Linked DNA regions of Prochlorococcus marinus str. MIT 1013. Each later gene encodes a partner of the first gene's protein in a complex. Links are inferred from orthologs where the notes say so. Each region holds a gene or a part of one and is shown in the gene's direction. Other genes may lie near its edges. The genes, in order: mfd and uvrA.

Region 1 (9,874 bases):
TCTCATTTGCTGCTGCTAGTCGCATGAGAAATACATACATTAAACAAGGCAATTATTCTCCTGATAAATTAATTGAAAGTATTGATAACGGTCTTTACTGCAAATCAATGGGTGGCGGTAGTGTCGGTCCAACAGGTCAATTTAACTTCTCAGTTGAAGAAGGCTATTTAATTAAAAATGGAAAACTCGATAAACCAGTCAAAGGAGCAACCTTAATTGGAGAAGCAAAAGAAATTTTGCCTAGAATCTCTATGTGCGCAAATGATTTGGATCTTGCCGCGGGATTTTGTGGCTCTGTAAGTGGCAGTGTAAACGTTACTGTTGGTCAGCCACATATTAAAGTAGATTCAATCACAGTTGGTGGAAGATAATATGAATGAATTAAATACTTCTAAAAAAAATTGTGAATTAGACCCACAACTATTGACTAATCTTTTAATCAAATATAGTAAAGAATCTGAAATCGATAAATGGGATGTGGGGGCATCTACCAGTAAAGATATATCTGTTCAGGTTCAACAAGGTAATGCTAAACAGTTAAAAGGTTCTCAACGAAATTCAATGACATTAAGAGTATGGAATAAGAATAACAAGGTTGGAATAACAAGCACCTCTGACTTAACAAGTGAGGGAATTAAGAAAGCAATGAGAGGAGCTATTGAAGCTTGTCGTTTTGGTAATAACAAAGAAACACCGGAGTTTTCATCATTAGCAAAGTCAGCATTAAATGAATTAAATTCTACAGTTTCAGATACGCATACAATTGATGAATTACTCACTATTCTAAAAAAAGCTGAAAAAGAATTAATAAATACGCATGAGTCAATAGATTCTGTTCCATATAATGGATTAAGTGAAAGTTATATGGAAAGGATATATATAAATAGCGAAGGTGCTAATAGATATATGAAATTATCACAATCATCTATTTATTTGTATGCTAAGGGTGAAGAAAAGAATAAAAAGCCTAGAAGCGCAGGCGGAATTAGAATAAACTCTAATTTAGAGGATCTTCAAATTGATTCTTGTATTAAAGAAACATCAGATAAGTTAATCAGCCATTTAAATTATAAATCTATAGAAACCGATAAATATCTTGTATGTTTTTCACCTGAAGCCTTTCTTCAATTAATTAGTGCTTTTAGTTCAATGTTTAATGCACGTTCGATTATTGATGGTCTAAGTATAATGAAAAAAGATTCGATAGGTTCCCAAATTTCAGTTGCTAATTTAAATATAAGCGACGAAGGGCTTCATCCAGATAACGTAGGAGCCTTTAGTTTTGATGGTGAAGGAACTCCAACTCAAAATATTAATTTAGTAACTGATGGTGTATTAAAAAATTTACTACATTCAGAGGCAACTGCAAGAAAATTTGGAGTTAAACCAACTGGCCATGCTGGCTTAGGAGCAAAGGTATCTGTATCACCAGATTGGTTGGTTGTAAGCAAAAGTAGATGTGGAATGGATACGGACCCCAATCTAAGTATTAATGAAACACGTAAAGAATTTATCTTAATAGATGAACTTTCCGCTATTCATTCTGGTGTCAAGGCTAGTCAAGGTTCATTTTCCTTGCCATTTGATGGTTGGATAGTTAATGATGGTAAACATACGTCAATTGAGGCAGCAACAGTCGCTGGAGATATATTGAAAGTGCTAAAAGGTATTGTTAAAATAGAAAAAGAACAGATTGTTACGCATCAAGGTATTAGTCCATATGTTTGGGTTAATAACATATCAATAACTGGTGAAGCGTGAAGATAGTTTTTTGGGGAACACCTAAATATGCTGCTGAGAATTTAATAAAAATAGTGAAGGCTGGAAACGAAGTTATTGCTGTAGTTACACAACCCGATAGAAAGCGAGGTCGTGGTAAAAACTTGTCACCATCACCTGTAAAACAAACAGCAATAGATTTAGGTATACCTTTCTTTTCAACACAATCAATAAGGAAGGATCAAAATACAAAGGATATGCTCAAAAGTTTGAAAGCTGATGTTTATATAGTTGTAGCTTTTGGTCAAATTCTTCCAAAAGAAATATTAGATCAGCCAAAACTTGGATGCTGGAATAGTCACGCGTCATTGTTACCTGTATGGAGAGGAGCAGCTCCAATTCAGTGGAGCATTATCAATGATGATCCAAAGACGGGGATTTGTATTATGTCCATGGAAGTAGGTTTAGATACAGGTCCTGTTATTGAACAAGAGGCAACGGTTATTAATGATTCAGACAACCTTGAAATACTTACCAATAGACTATCGAAAATATCCTCTAAACTTTTGGTTCAATCACTTGAAAGAATAAGTAAGATCAAAAGCTCAAACAAATCATTAATTCTTGAAGAATTAAAAGCTATTGATCAATCAAAATTAAATGGTCAGCCGAGTTATGCAAGACAAATAAAAAAAGAAGATTATTTAATTGATTGGAATCAAAATGCGAGGAAAATTATAAAAAAAATACAGGGACTTTATCCAAACGCTTATACACTTCATAATGGTAAGAGAATAAAAATAATAGAAGCCACTTCAATAGCAAATAAAAAAGAACTACTTGCAATTCAGTATATTGTAAAGGAATCAATAAACAATAGATTACCTGGTGAAATAATTATGATAAACAAGAAAAGTGGGATAGTTATAATGACTAAAGATTATCCAATTGAACTAAAATATGCTCAACTAGAAGGTAAAAAAGTAACTGATAGTTATACCTTATCAGTTCAATGTAATCTAAGAATTAAAAATAAATTTGGAATCTAAACATTGTTAATTGTATTTATTTTAGATGAAAAGCCCCAAAGAAAAAGACATAGCATTGCTAAGAAGAATAAATATTCAGGTATAACTAATTGGAAGAATATTAATTGAATAATTAACTTTAATCCAATAATACCAACTGCGATATAACCAGCTTTTTCTAAATTAATATATATCTCCAGCCATTTAATGAATAATCCAGAGGTAAACCTTAATGCGATTACTCCTATAATTGCGCCTGTAATAACCAAAAGAAATTGGTCACTTATTGCTACCGCTGCTGTAATACTATCGATAGAAAATGCTAAATCAGTTATAGCCAATAAAATTATAACCTTAAATAATGAATATTTAGATTTGCTGCTATTAGCTTTATCGGTATCAATTAAGTGAGTATTGTTAATAGAAATAAACTTTGATATTGATAGTGATATTAAGTAAATACCACCAATTAGTTTAACTGGCCAAAAATTCAAGAAGAATTGAGCAGTAAGAATCACAAGTATTCTCAATATTAAAGCTATAAATATGCCTATATTCAGTGCTTTTGTTTGAAGATCGATATTATTTAGATTCTTAGTTATTGTAGCCAGGGCTACAGCATTATCTGCTGACAATACAAGCTCTAAGGAAATAATGATTGGCAAGAGAGGTGCTAATTCAACCCATTGGTCGATACCATCAAGTAACGGAGTTAAGGATCTAAGAGATGCTGAATCCATTAAATTAAGAAAAAAGAGCTATTTACACTACCTGTTTGGTATATTTTAACGCTAATAATTCTAATTAGGCTAATTCAAAAGAGTTATGAGGATTGAATCGAAACTTTGCCACCTAACTACAGATAAAGCTGTTGTGCAAGTTAATGGGTGGCTCGATGATAAAAATCTGGGAAGTGCACTGGCAGAAGGGCCAACAGTAGAAGTTGCTGAAGATAAAGCGATAGCAAGACTTAATAAAAGGCTAAAAATATTAGCAAATGATGAGAAAACTATAAGGTCTATCAATGAGGATATAATCAAAACCCCAGTGAATGTTGATTTACCAAAAAATGAAAAAATTAATACTAATCATGAACCAAGTGATTGGAGTAACGAACTAGCAGCAATTGATTTAGAAATTGATAGATTAAAATGGTCTAGAGATGATGAAATCAATTTTCTAGTAAAAAGTCTAGGTTATAAAAATAGGAACAAAATAACTAAGTATAATGATATTGTAAAGTATCTAAGTCTTTTGAAGGAGATAGATATACCAACACAAAATAAAGAAGATAAAGGAACTATTAATACATTAATTGAAGAGTCCGATAAAATACTTAGGGATTTGTCATGGGATCATACACATGGAAGAGAATATTTACAAAAGGAATTTAATGTTTCAACAAGGAAGGAACTTAATCAAGAACAATTAATGTCTTTTGTTGAAAAGCTTAAATCAATTCGAAATCAATATCAAGCTAGTTAACCCTTCTCAAAAAGATAAATAAAATGTTATGGTAACGTGATTAAATTAAGTAAATTGGAATAGTGTCTTTAGAGTCAATAGCAAACTATTTAGAAAATCATCAGTTAACAAATGAGTTGATTGGACGATCAAATAGAGATGAAAGATTAATATTAACAGGAGCTTCTCGAACAGCAAAAGCATTAATTACTACTTCTCTTGCTAAAAAAGTATCAAAAACATTATTAGTAATCGTTCCAACATTAGAAGAAGCTACAAGGTGGTTTCCACTAGTAAAAGATTGTGGATGGACAAAGACATGTTTATATCCTACAAGTGAGGTTTCTCCATATGATTCAATACAGGTAACTTCAGAAATTGTATGGGGTCAATTACAAGTACTTAGTGATATTATGGAGACAAAAGAGCATGAGAATATAGCAATAATAGCAACAGAAAGATCATTACAACCACATTTACCTCCAATAGATTTTGTTAAAACAAAGTCTATTAAATTAAATGTAGGAGATGAAATAAATCTTGGAGAATTATCATTAAAATTGAGCGAAGGTGGATATATAAAATCTAATAATATTGATCAAGAAGGAACCTGGACAAGACGTGGTGATATTATTGATATTTATCCTGTTAGTAGCGAACTACCAATTAGATTGGAGTTATATGGCGATCAATTAGATAAGATTAAAGAATTCGATCCAATATCACAAAGATCATTGGATAAAATTGATAATGTTTGTATTACTCCAACAGGCTTTGATCCCCTAATAATAAATAAGCTTATATCAATCAATGATAAGGATATATCAATTTTATTTACAGATGAAGAGTCCTCTGACTTAATTAATTCTAATAAACTATCTACTGCTAAAAAATATTTAGGAGTTGCATTCGAAAAGCCTTCATCTTTATTAAATTATTTAGATGATAATACATTTATTGTAGTAGATGAACGATTGCAGGGCTTATCACATGGAAATTCATGGTATAATATAGTTAATGAAAGTTATACAGAAGTAATAAAAAATAGAGAAGGCAGTCAATCAATACAAAATATATTTAAACCTAATCTACATAAAAATATTGATGAAATTTATAACTCCCTGAATAACTATAAAGGGATTGATATTACAGATTTAGAAGACACTACAAACAAAGATAATGTTTTTAATATTTCCAGTAAAGTTCATCAATGGTTACCTAATCAATATGGAAAAATTAGTTTATCTTTAAAAGATTATATAAAGAATAATTTTTCAATCTGGATAATTTCTGCTCAACCAACTCGTGCAGTTTCTCTATTAGAAGAACATGAATGTATTACAAAGTTTATACCTAATAACAACGATCTTAATGGTATTAGCAGTATTATTGAAGACAATATACCTGTAGCTATTAAAAATAGTAATGAGGGAGAAATTGAGGGGTTTTACCTTCCAGCATGGAAAATCGCATTAGTAACTGATAAGGAATTTTTCGGACAACATAATATTTCAAGTACAGGATATGTGAGAAGAAGAAAGCAATCCCAAAGTAAAAAAATTGATCCTAATAAAATGAAGCCAGGAGACTATGTTGTTCATAGAAATCATGGTATAGGTTTATTTCAGAATATTCAAAAAATAAATATTAATGGTGAATCGAGAGATTACTTAGTAATAAAATATATGGATGGAAAATTAAGTATTGCTGCGGATCAACTTGGTAGTTTAGGCAGATATAGGAGTTCTAATACAAAGTCACCTACAATTAGTAAGTTAGGAGGTGGAAATTGGAATAAAATAAAAGAAAAGGCTAAGAAATCTGTTAAAAGAATTGCTATTGATTTAATTAAATTATATGCAGAAAGAAGTAAAGAAAAGGGCTTCAAGTTTCCAAAAGATGGACCTTGGCAAAGCGAATTAGAAGACTCATTTCCATACGCACTAACACCAGATCAGGCAAAAGCAACAATTCAGGTTAAATCTGATATGGAATGTGAAAAACCTATGGATAGATTAGTTTGTGGTGATGTTGGATTTGGGAAGACAGAGGTTGCAATAAGAGCAATATTTAAAGCAATCACTTCAGGAAAACAAATTGCATTGCTTGCGCCAACAACAGTATTATCACAACAACACTGGAGAACTATTTCTGATCGATTTGCACCTTACCCTATAAAAGTATCTTTGCTAAATAGATTTAAAACTAGTAGTGAAAGAAAGCAAATATTTACTGGATTAAAAGATGGACATATTGATGCTGTTGTAGGTACACATCAACTTTTAAATAAAAAAATATTTTATAAGGATTTGGGACTTCTTGTTATTGATGAAGAACAACGTTTTGGTGTTAATCAAAAAGAAAAAATAAAAGAGTTAAAAAAAAGTGTAGATGTATTAACTCTTTCTGCTACTCCAATCCCACGGACCCTCTATATGAGTCTTTCTGGTGTTCGTGAAATGAGTTTAATTACAACACCACCACCATTACGAAGGCCAATTAAAACTCATTTAGCACCACTTGATAATGAGATAATAAGAAGTGCAATTTCGCAAGAGATAGATAGAGGAGGACAAGTATTTTATATTGTTCCACGAATAAAAGGTATAGAAAATGTAGCTGATAAGATAAAAATTATGATTCCAAATGTGAAGTTATTAATCGCTCACGGTCAAATGGAAGAAGGAGCTTTAGAAAATGCAATGTTGGCATTTAATGCCGGGGAAGCTGATGTTTTACTTTGTACGACTATTGTCGAAAGTGGCTTAGATATTCCTAGAGTAAATACTATTTTAATAGAAGATTCTCATAAATTTGGGTTATCTCAGCTTTACCAATTGAGAGGCAGAGTAGGCCGTAGTGGAGTACAAGCACACGCTTGGTTGTTTTACCCAAACGATGAGAAATTAAATGAGACATCAAGACAAAGGTTAAAGGCAATAAAGGAATTTAGTGATCTAGGTAGTGGTTATCAGTTAGCAATGAGGGATATGGAAATTAGAGGCGTTGGCAATATTTTAGGTATTGAACAAAGCGGACAAATGGAAACAATCGGATTTGATTTGTATATGGAACTATTGCAGGAAACTATCGCAGAAATACAAGGACAAGACATTCCATCTGTTGAGGATACTCAAATTGATTTACCTGTTACAGCTTTTATACCTGGAGATTGGATAACTGATCCAGATGAAAAAATAAATGCTTATAGATTAGCTTCAGAATGCGAAAACAATGATGCGTTAGTTAAATTTGCTAGCAACTTGGTTGATAGATATGGAACATTACCAAAGGCCGTTGAATCATTGATAGAAGTAATGAAATTAAAAATAATTGCCAAAAAGTGTGGCTTCTCGAGAATTAAGTTGTCAAAACCTAATGTTGAGCTTGAAACAATGATGGATGAGCCAGCTTTTAAGTTAATGATAAAAGGATTGGCAAACCATCTTCACGGAAGATTTATCTATAAAAAAGGACTTCGATACTCGTCAGTGACCATTCGAGGTGTAGGCATATTAGATAGCGACAAACTTCTAGATCAACTTACTGAATGGCTAAATTTAATGTGTTCTGAAATAAATACTCGATAGATAAATTTAAAAATCATAAAAGAATGGCATGTCAATTTTTCAATTGGTTGATGCTGACGTTTTTAAACTAAAAAATTGCTATAGTCACCAAAATTTGAGTATTATTACCTTGGGTGAAGTATTAGAAATCAGTAATAACCAATATGGATTAAGTCTGTTTAGCGGAATGATAAGTATTTTAGCTATAGGAATATATACACTTTTGACTGTAGATGCAGGAAACGATGATGATGATTCTGACTCTGGAAGTGGTGGATTGATGCAACCAGTCAATTAATTAGGAGATCAACTAGATAATAGTTTAGAAAGTCTCTCTCTAAAATCACCTTTAGCAATTCCTCCTTTTAGTTCACCTATAATTTCAAATTCTCCATCAGGTTCATTAACCAATAGATAAGTCGGCCAGCCCATACCTTCTTTTGTTGGATATTGTTTTAATAGTATTGGTCTATATTTTCTATAAACCAATGTATCTTGTAGCTTTACGCTAATAAATTCAATACCTAATTCATTTGCAACTTTAGAATCAAAGAAGCTCATCCTGTGACAAGTTCCACAATCTTCAGAACTAAATTTAATTAGAGAACAGGACATAAAAAATTTTATTGTGCACTAATACTAAATATAACTATTAATAAATACTAGTTCAGTAATTAGACTTATTGTTTCTTGCAATAACGGAAAAAAAAGGATCACTCTCTACGGAGTAAAATCCAAAAAGCTTTTTATCATGAGTTTTTTCATTGTAAATTCTTTCAATCCTCCATCCATTAGCACTAAGTACATTATTCACATATTCAATTCTATTTTTCTCTGACGAATAAGTCCAGATGTTCGGAGCTTTAGTCCAGAATGCTCGATTAGTAAAAGAAATAATCAATAATGAATCAGATTTGATAATCCTTGATAGTTCTAATGAAACTTTTTCTGGATATTGAAGATATTGCCATCCAGCAACAATTAATCCAACATCAACAGAAGAATCCTCTATTGGCATATTCTGCTTGATATTTAAATTTTGGACCCAGAAACTATCAAGCCTTTTATTTGAACTTAATTCAGATTCATTCATTCCATGACCAATAACTTTTTTATATCTAATATTCGAAGGTAAATGGCTTACCCAACTACTCATTAAATCTAGAATTACGTAATGATTAAGTAAATACTCTGCATATAACTTAGTAAGGCGGGTTCTGAATGAATAGCTTAGGTGGTGAACATATCTAGGCTGTTGATAGAAGATATGATCGTCAGCAATATCTATTTTTTCTCTATCGTAAATTGAAAGTTTCATTTTAATTAAATTTTTATAAATTCTAGTTGATTTTTTCAGTTATTGGAGAATATTTTCAGCTATATAAATCCTTGGTATTTGCTATATCGATTGTTATCAATTATGTAATAATTTTATATAGCTAACTATATAAAAAAGTAAAGTTAAAAAGTAAGTTACTATGGTTTAATTATTATTCGATTTCATCCGATAAAGATTGAGAATTAATACTAGAATCTCTTAACTCATATTTATTATTTGTTGGAATGAATACTAACAAACTGCTAGTTAATAGAAATAGAATAAGAGCATAAATGAAATTAAAATTTTTCTTAGAATTAGAAATATTAGTAAGAATATATCTCTTGCTAAAGGGTTTTTCTTGCTTGATATCCCATTTAATATTAAATCTAGGATCAAATCTTAAAAGATCTAGACATCTTGTTAGATCGGACAATTCAGAGTCGTCTAAAATAATTTCTAAAGGCTTAACTCCTTCCTTTGTACTATTTAGTAATAATTTATGACTAATACCGAAAGGCGATAGCTTAACAATTTTTTTATTAGATATAAATGTTTTACGTATTCCGGAGATATACGATCTTGAATATTGAAGAATTACTTGCATCAAATTATCAAGATGATCTTTCTCTCCCTCCAATACAGGTGAGCCAATAATTTTCAATGTCCATGAAGATAAAATACCGATAGTATCTTCAGAGTCTCCATTTGATACATCTGGCATTCCCGATATCTCTAGGGAAGATGAGTTTTGATCAAATCTATAAGATAAATTA
Region 2 (9,250 bases), 1.1 Mb from region 1 along the record:
TATAATTCCTGATCTTATAGCTTTTGTACTGATTTTTTGATTAGATATTTTATGAGGATGTATAATTTCAGTGAGTCTACTTAAAAAAACCTCACCTATTTTACTATTCATTAACTTGCTGCTAGGCGATAGGGGTATTTCTATTTTATAAGATAAAATTTCATGCAGTTCTTTTTCATTTTGATTGGTTATTTTTATTAGATTTTTTAGTTTAGTATTAGCTATTTTCGTTTTCTTAAAGTTATATAGCTCTTCTATTTTTATTGATCTATTAAAGGTACCTTTATAAAGAAATAATGTTTCTGCTGCTTTAGTTGGTGGAATTAAAAATAATATTAAAAATATTAAGATGTTATGTTTTAAATTCATTTATTGCGGAACACCAGCAGCAACTTTAACCAATCTTACTATACCTTTTTCAGATGTTTTCTTCATTAATCCAAATCCCATCTCGTAAGTATCTCTAGTAATTAAAATTTTAGGTAATTTTTTAAAAATTATTTTTCTTTTAAAACCAGGCTGCATTTTTGACATATTAAACATTTTTTGAATTGTAGACATATTCAAGTTTATATTAGTATTTATTTTTGATGATTTTTCTATAGTTTTTGACCTTATTTTTGATGGAAGCTTATTATTTATTTTGATTAATGTTTTCCATCCAATTGAGTCAATTTTTGTAGCTAAAATATTCACTAATTCATTCCTAAGTATAATACCTTTTTTTGAAAATAAAAAATCAATTGTTTGATCTAATATTTTTCCGCTATCTAGTTCCTTTTCTTTTGTAGCGCTTTTAAGTAGATCATCCAACCTTTCTAATTTTAAATTGTTTTCATCAAAAAGCATTTCTTTTAAGCTATTTCTTAGTTCTGGATTTTCATCTTCCATTAATCTTCTTGCAAAATACGGGTAAGCCGCTCCAAGTATTTTAAAATTTGGGTCGACGCTAAGAGCTATTCCTTCCAAAGTAATTAAAGATCTGATAATTAATGCGTAATAGGGCGGCAATTTAAAAGGAAATTTATACATAATTCCTGACATATCATCTGTAACGGCTTTGAAGTCCATTTTGTTAACGCCTATTTCTAAAGCGCTTGTAAAAACGCTTTCAAATGCAGGTGCTATTGGCTTTAAATCGACTTCTTCGGACAGAAATCCTAATTGAACAAAATCATATGAAAGTTTATCAAATCTTCTATTTACAAGATGAACAACTGCTCTGATTAATCCAATTCTTGATTGTTGTGTAATGTCACTCATCATACCAAAATCTAAATAACATAATCGACCATCTTTCATGGCTAGAATATTTCCTGGATGAGGATCTGCATGAAAAAAACCATGTTCTATAAGTTGTTGAAGGCTGCAACTTACGCCAATTTCTATCATTTCATTTGGATCAATCCCTAACTTTTTTACAGCCTCTATGTTCGTTAATTTTATACCATCTATCCATTCCATTGTAAGCACCCGTCTACTTGTTACTTCTCTGTAGATTTTTGGAACTGCTATTTTATTATTTTTACTATGAAGTAATTTAAATTTTTCTGCATTATTAGCTTCATTTATATAATCCATTTCTTCAAAAATTCTTTTACCAAGCTCATCAATCAATGCCACTAGATCACTTCTAATAATTCCAATATTATTTTTAAGCCATATAGCGATATTTCTTACTATATATAAATCTAAAGTGATTTGTTCTCTTAAACCTGGTCTTTGTATTTTTACGGCAACTTTCTCTCCCCCTTTTAGTATTGCTTTATGAACTTGACCAAGAGATGCTGCTGAAATTGGCTCTTTATCTATTTGCGTAAAAATGTTGTTTATTTGATTTTCTAAATCTTCTTCAATACATGCCATTGCAAGCTCGCTTTCAAAACCTGGCAGTTGGTCTTGAAGCTGAGCTAATTCTTCTAGAACTATTGGTGGAACTATATCGGGTCTAGTAGATAGTGCTTGCCCAGCTTTTATGAATGCTGGTCCTAAATCTACAAGAAGTTTAGTAAATTCTTTGGCTCTAAAAGTTTTTCTTTCATTTTTTTCTAAAGAACCAATTAACTTTTCCCAACCAACACCAAGTAAAAATAATCCTATTGGTAAAAGTGTTTGCCAAATTCTACGAAGTAGACGAATTGGATTTTTTTTGTAGATTGATTCAATAGCTTCAGGGTCATACTCAAGCAGACCTGAAGCTTCAATAAAATCGCTTAATTCTGCGGCCATTTTAATATGGCAGTGTTTACATCCCTTCTAATCCATTTTAGGCCTACTTTGTGTCTTTTTGATTCTTTGAATTATGCTAAACAGCCTACGCTTTCAAAATATAGCTCTATTTGGGAACTTAGAGATCGATTTTGATAAGGGATTTACTGTTTTTACTGGGCAGACTGGTTCGGGTAAATCAATATTTATTGATACCTTAAATGCTTTATTGGCCCATAAAAAAACCTCTCTAGATAATCGATTGGTAGCTAAAGCTTCTTCGTTTTCATCAATTGAAGGTGTTTTTTCTGTTTTGCAAACTACAAAAGATTGGTTAATTGATCAGGAATTTGATATTGATGATGAATTAATTGTGACTAGGGAATGGCGTTTAAAAGAAGATAAATATAAATCTAGATTTAGAATTAATGGTGTATTAGTTAATAGAGATCAAATATCAGAATTAAGATCACTTTTATTTGATTTTACGCTACAAGGAGATACTTATATTTTAAATGATTCATTAAATCAATTAAGTTTATTAGATTCTTTGGATTTAAAAAAAATTCAAGGATCAATTTTTAAAGTCAAGCAAGATTGGAAGATATGGTATGAATCTAATTCCAAATTAAAGGAAGCTAGAGATAGAATCTTAGATTCAAAAAAAGAGCTAGAAGAAATGAAATATATATTTCAAGATTTAGAAAAACTAGAATTAGAAGATCCAAACGAGCAAACTAAGTTAGAAACTGACCAGAATCGTTTATCTAATCTTCTAAGATTAAAAGAGGGAGTTAAATCTTTGTTGAATAGATTAAATGAAAGTTTAGACGAATACCCATCTATCTTGGATCATGCTAATTTTTGTATTAATGAATTAAAATCTTTATCTCAAATTGATTCTTCTTTGGAGCCAATTTTTGATAGTTTTTATTCATTAACTAATAATCTTAATGAGTTAACTTATCAGATTAATGATTACGAAAAAACATTAGATATTGATCCATCCTTTTTAAATGATTTACAAATCAGATTGTCTACCCTTAAATTCTATCAAAAAAAATATCAAAGAAATATACCAGATCTTATCAGTTATAAAAATGAGTTATTTAATTGTTTATCTTTTCAGGACAGTTCTAATAATATTAACGAACTTTCTTCTTCTGAAAATAAAAAAAGAATTATACGAGATAAGTCTAATAAAGATTTATCAACTATAAGAAAAACTTTAGCTTTAGAATTTGAAAATAAATTAATTCTTAGTCTAAAAAAATTAGGTATTCCTAATGTTCGTTTTAAAGTTGTTTTTGAAGAATGTGAACCAACAGTTAATGGAATTGATAAAGTTAATTTTATGTTTTCAGCAAATCCAGGCCTTTCTTTAGCACCACTTGCAGAAATTGCCTCTGGTGGAGAAAAATCTAGAATTCTTTTAGCAATAAAGGCAATTTTTTCTTCATTTGATCAAACTAACCTATTGATTTTTGATGAAATAGATTCAGGAGTGAGCGGATCAGTTAGTAGCTATGTAGCTACTTTGCTACGTGAATTGTCAAATCATTGCCAAGTTTTTTGCGTTACACATCAACCTATAATTGCAGCATTTGCTGATAATCATTTTGCTTTAAAAAAGAGTGTTATCGATGGCGATACTAAGTCCATTGTTACTAATTTAAAGGAAATCGTAGATAGGCAGAGGGAATTGGCTCTCTTGGCTGGAGGTGAAATTGTAGAAGCGAATGCTTATGCGGCGAGCTTGCTGGAACACAAAGCTGCGTGATGAGCATATTTTTTTATACAATTAACTATTAATATTTTTCCCTAATGGGAAGTTCAAAATCTACTTCTAAAAAAAAGACATTAAATATTGGTTCTTCTAGTGAAGAAGTCATAACTATTCGCGGTGCAAGACAACATAATTTAAAAAATGTCGATTTATCAATTCCAAGAAATAAATTGGTGGTTTTTACAGGTGTTAGTGGAAGTGGTAAAAGTTCCTTAGCGTTTGACACTATTTTTGCTGAAGGACAAAGGCGCTATGTAGAGAGTTTGTCTGCTTATGCAAGACAATTTTTAGGACAGGTTGATAAACCTGATGTTGATTCAATTGAGGGTTTATCCCCAGCCATTTCTATTGATCAAAAATCCACAAGTCATAATCCTCGCTCAACTGTCGGAACGGTTACGGAAATACAAGATTATTTTCGTTTGCTTTTTGGTAGGGCTGGTGAACCTCATTGCCCAGAGTGTTCTAGGCCAATTAAGCCTCAAAGTATTGATGAGATGGTTGATCAAATTAAGACTCTTCCAGAAGGTACGCGATATCAATTACTTGCACCAGTTGTTAGAGGAAAAAAAGGAACACATTCAAAGCTATTGTCTGGACTTGCAGCAGAAGGTTTTGTTCGAGTCAGAATTAACAAAGAAGTGAGAGAATTGGCAGATAATATTGAATTAGATAAAAATCAAGTTCATTCTATTGAGGTAGTAGTTGATAGATTGCTTGCGAGAGAGGGCATCGAAGAGAGATTAACTGATTCATTAAGTACTACTTTGAAAAGGGGAGATGGTTTAGCAATAGTCGAAGCAGTACCTAAAAAGAATGAGGAACTTCCTCAAGGCATTGATAGAGAAAGATTATTTTCTGAAAACTTTGCTTGTCCAGTTCATGGTGCGGTGATTGAAGAATTATCTCCAAGATTATTTTCCTTCAATAGTCCATATGGTGCTTGTCCAGATTGTCATGGTCTTGGTCACTTGAAAAAATTTACTTGTGAGAGAGTTGTACCTGATCCATCTTTACCTGTTTATGCTGCAGTTGCACCATGGAGTGATAAGGATAATTCATATTATTTTTCATTATTATTTTCAGTTGGCGAGGCATTTGGCTTTGAGATAAAAACTCCTTGGAAAGATTTAAAAGAAGAGCAAAAAAATATTTTATTAAATGGAAGTAAAGAACCTATTTTAATTAAGGTAGATAGCAGATATAAACAAGATTCAGGATTTAAAAGACCTTTTGAAGGTATTTTACCTATTTTGGAAAGACAGTTACAGGACGCTAATGGTGAAGCGGTTCGCCAAAAGTTAGAAAAATATCTTGAATTAGTTCCTTGTGCAAGTTGTCATGGCAAAAGATTACGTCCTGAAGCTCTTGCAGTAAAACTTGGACCTTTTTCAATAACTGATCTCACTGCATCAAGTGTTTCTACCACACTTCAGAATGTTGAGGATTTAATGGATCTTGAGACAACAAAAAAATCAAAGCCATTACTTTCCAATAAACAAAAAAAGATTGGGGAATTAGTTTTAAAAGAAATTCGATTACGTCTTCAATTTCTTTTGGATGTTGGACTTGATTACTTAACTTTAGATAGACCAGCAATGACGCTATCCGGTGGGGAAGCTCAAAGAATACGACTTGCTACGCAAATAGGTGCAGGTTTAACAGGAGTTCTTTATGTGTTAGATGAACCTAGTATTGGACTGCATCAAAGAGATAATGATCGATTATTATCTACACTAAAAAAACTACGTGATTTAGGTAATACTTTAGTTGTTGTTGAACATGATGAAGATACTATAAGAGCAGCTGACCATTTAGTTGATATAGGGCCTGGTGCTGGTGTGCATGGTGGAGAAATTATTGCTGAAGGATCTCTAGATAGCTTGTTAACTGCAAAAGAGTCATTAACTGGTGCTTATCTTAGTGGGCGCTCATCTATTCCTACTCCTGCTAATAGGAGAGACTCTGTACAAAGAAAGTTACGCTTGATTGGTTGTGATAAAAATAATCTAAAAAACGTTTCAGTTGATTTTCCTTTAGGTAGATTAGTCGCTGTTACTGGAGTTAGTGGAAGTGGGAAAAGTACTTTAATAAACGAACTACTTCATCCTGCTTTAAATCATTCTTTAGGCTTGAAAGTTCCTTTTCCAAAAGGATTGAAAGAGCTAAAAGGTATCAAATCTATTGATAAAGTTATTGTGATTGATCAATCTCCAATTGGTAGAACACCACGATCTAATACGGCTACTTATACAGGTGCATTTGATCCTATACGCCAACTTTTTGCTACTTCTGTCGAAGCAAAAGCGAGAGGGTATCAAGCAGGACAATTTAGTTTTAATGTAAAAGGTGGGAGATGCGAAGCTTGTCGTGGCCAGGGTGTAAACGTAATTGAGATGAATTTTCTACCCGATGTCTATGTTCAATGTGATGTATGTAAAGGAGCTCGATTTAATCGAGAGACATTACAAGTTAAGTATAAAAATTATTCTATTTCTGATGTCTTAGAAATGACTGTTGAGCAAGCAGTGGATGTTTTCTCTGCAATACCTCAAGCTGCAGATCGATTAAGAACACTTTTAGATGTTGGTCTTGGGTACATAAAGCTTGGTCAACCTGCTCCAACATTATCTGGCGGAGAAGCTCAAAGAGTAAAACTTGCGACTGAGTTATCTAGAAGAGCTACTGGTAAAACTCTTTATTTAATTGATGAACCTACAACTGGTTTAAGTTTTTACGATGTTCATAAATTAATGGATGTAATACAGAGACTAGTAGATAAAGGAAACTCAATTATTGTTATTGAGCATAATCTGGACGTTATTAGATGCTCAGATTGGATTATTGATATGGGTCCTGAAGGAGGTAATCGAGGAGGCGAAATTATTGCTATGGGAACTCCTGAAGAAGTGGCAACAGATTCAAATAGTCATACAGGTAATTATCTAAAAAAAGTTTTGGAATTACATCCTCCAAAATAAGTTTGAATATTTTTTATTTTTGTACACATTTCTTAATTTATACGGTAAATATAATTGTTTCTGATTTCTAAAAACTCTTAAAAATCAAGTTATAGAAGGGTTTTTAAAGATTAATTTTTATTTTAAAAAAAAACATTATGCTTTCTTTAGATTTAAAAAACATAAAATCAGTTATCTATTCATTGTCTCTTACATTGATTTTGCTTGGGATTAAGACTTTTACATTTAAATTTGCATGGTTTAATCCGTTCACATGATCTTGAATTGGGCAGAGATTCAGATACTGGAGGGCAAACTTTATATGTTTTAGAATTAGTAAAAGGACTTGCTGCAAGACCAGAAGTTGAGAAAGTTGAACTTATTACTAGATTAATTATTGATAGGAGAGTATCATCCGATTATTCAAATCCCGTTGAAAAGATATCAAATAGTGCGGAAATTATTCGGTTATCTTTTGGTCCTAAGCGTTATATTAGGAAAGAATTATTGTGGCCTTATTTAGATGATTTAGCCGATCAAATAGTTCAAAGATTACAGAAAGAAAATAATTTTCCTGATTGGATTCATGCTCATTATGCAGATGCTGGATATGTTGGCGCATTGGTAAGTAGAAGATTAGGATTGCCATTGGTTTTTACTGGTCACTCACTAGGCCGGGAAAAACTTAGAAGATTATTGGCTGCTGGTATAGATCATGATCAAATAGAGCAAACTTATTCAATTAGTAAAAGAATAGATGCAGAAGAATTGGCTTTAGCGCATTCAAACTTACTTATAACAAGTACTAAGCAGGAATCAGTTGAACAGTACGCGCGTTATGGGCGATTTAGTTCAAAGAACGTAGAAATAATTCCACCTGGTGTTGATTTAAATCGTTTTCATTCAATAGATTCTAATTTGAAGGAAGAAGAAAAAGAATTACACAAACTTTTTAAACCTTTTTTGAGAGATATAAATCTTCCTCCTCTCTTAGCTATATCAAGAGCAGTAAGGAGAAAAAATATTCCTGCTTTGATTGAGACTTATGGACGTTCGCCAATTTTGCAGCAAAGACATAATCTTATTTTAATTTTAGGTAGTCGAGATGATTCACGTCAGCTTGATAAACAACAAAGAGAAGTATTTCAGCAGGTTTTTGAATTGGTTGATAAATATAATTTATACGGAAAAGTTGCTTATCCCAAACAACATAAAAGAGACCAAATCCCCTTAATTTATCGTTGGGTTGCCCATAAAAAGGGACTATTTGTTAACCCTGCTTTAACTGAGCCATTCGGTTTAACATTATTGGAAGCTGCTTCATGTGGATTGCCTATGGTAGCTACTGATGATGGTGGCCCAAGGGATATTCTGTCTCGTTGTGAAAATGGACTACTCGTTGATGTAACTGACTTAGAAGCGTTACGAGATGGTTTAGAGACTGCTGGTTCAAACCCTTCTTTATGGAAAACGTGGAGTAACAATGGAATTGAGGGAGTAAGCAGGCACTTCAGTTGGGACGCTCATATTTGTAATTACATTGCATTGATGCAGAAGCGTTTGAAATTTCTTGCACCTCGACACTGGACATTGGGGAATGCTAAGGACACAAGCCCTATTGGTAAGAAATTATTACTTCTTGATTTAGATAACTATCTTGAGCAACCCCAAGCCTCATCAAAGTTGAGAAATCAGTTAAAAAAACATTCATTTGACCTTGATATTAAGTTAGGAATATTAACTGGAAGATCAGTTAAAGCTGCTCGGCAAAGATATCCAGAAACACAATTACCTACACCAGCAGTTTGGATATGCCAAGCTGGTACAGAAATTTATTATGCTGATGAAAATAAATCGGATATTTTTTGGCAAGATTCCATAAGCGTTGATTGGAATCGAACAGGGGTAGAAAAAGTTTTGTTTGATTTAAAAGATTATTTAGAGCTTCAATCAACAGATCAGCAAGGTATTTTTAAGATTAGCTATTTATTGAAAGAACCTAGTGATGCCATTTTACCTTTAGTTCGTAAAAGATTAAGGCAGTCTGGACTTGCGGCATCTCCACATCTGAAATGTCATTGGTACTTGGATATTGTTCCTTTGCGAGCATCAAGAGCAGAAGCTATTAGATTTTTGACTTTACGTTGGGGTTTATCTCTAGAAAAAGTTTTTATTGTTGCGAGTAAACAAGGTGATGCAGAGTTAATCAAGGGATTGACTAATAGTGTTATTCCTTTTGATCATGATTCATCATTAGATGGATTAAGATCCCAACAAAGGGTTTTCTTTTCTGATG

The links.
Region 2: the proteins of mfd (region 1) and uvrA are in contact, whole or in part, in a crystal structure (PDB 4DFC), measured with the Escherichia coli proteins. The link is inferred for Prochlorococcus marinus str. MIT 1013 from one-to-one orthologs.

The regions. Positions count from the first base shown.
Region 1 is NZ_CP114778.1:363,657-373,530, forward strand. The notes cover bases 3,901-8,001. They hold mfd (transcription-repair coupling factor), read left to right. Parts: upstream 3,901-4,294; coding sequence 4,295-7,801; downstream 7,802-8,001. Other genes in these bases: O5633_RS01975 (hypothetical protein), read left to right, coding at 3,901-4,232; O5633_RS01985 (hypothetical protein), read left to right, coding at 7,830-8,001. In the rest of the region: O5633_RS01955 (TldD/PmbA family protein), read left to right, coding at 1-371; O5633_RS01960 (TldD/PmbA family protein), read left to right, coding at 373-1,761; fmt (methionyl-tRNA formyltransferase), read left to right, coding at 1,758-2,768; O5633_RS01970 (TerC family protein), read right to left, coding at 2,765-3,487; more of O5633_RS01975, read left to right, coding at 3,573-3,900; more of O5633_RS01985, read left to right, coding at 8,002-8,078; O5633_RS01990 (TlpA family protein disulfide reductase), read right to left, coding at 8,087-8,395; O5633_RS01995 (SAM-dependent methyltransferase), read right to left, coding at 8,448-9,098; O5633_RS02000 (DUF4335 domain-containing protein), read right to left, coding at 9,271-9,874. UniProt on the Escherichia coli protein: Couples transcription and DNA repair by recognizing RNA polymerase (RNAP) stalled at DNA lesions. Mediates ATP-dependent release of RNAP and its truncated transcript from the DNA, and recruitment of nucleotide excision repair machinery to the damaged site.
Region 2 is NZ_CP114778.1:1,426,137-1,435,386, reverse strand. Bases 3,699-7,175 are described here. They hold uvrA (excinuclease ABC subunit UvrA), read left to right. Parts: upstream 3,699-4,032; coding sequence 4,033-6,975; downstream 6,976-7,175. Other genes in these bases: O5633_RS08315 (DNA repair protein RecN), read left to right, coding at 3,699-3,988. Also shown: O5633_RS08325 (alpha/beta hydrolase), read right to left, coding at 1-369; O5633_RS08320 (ABC1 kinase family protein), read right to left, coding at 370-2,229; more of O5633_RS08315, read left to right, coding at 2,303-3,698; O5633_RS08305 (HAD family hydrolase), read left to right, coding at 7,180-9,250. UniProt on the Escherichia coli protein: The UvrABC repair system catalyzes the recognition and processing of DNA lesions. UvrA is an ATPase and a DNA-binding protein. A damage recognition complex composed of 2 UvrA and 2 UvrB subunits scans DNA for abnormalities.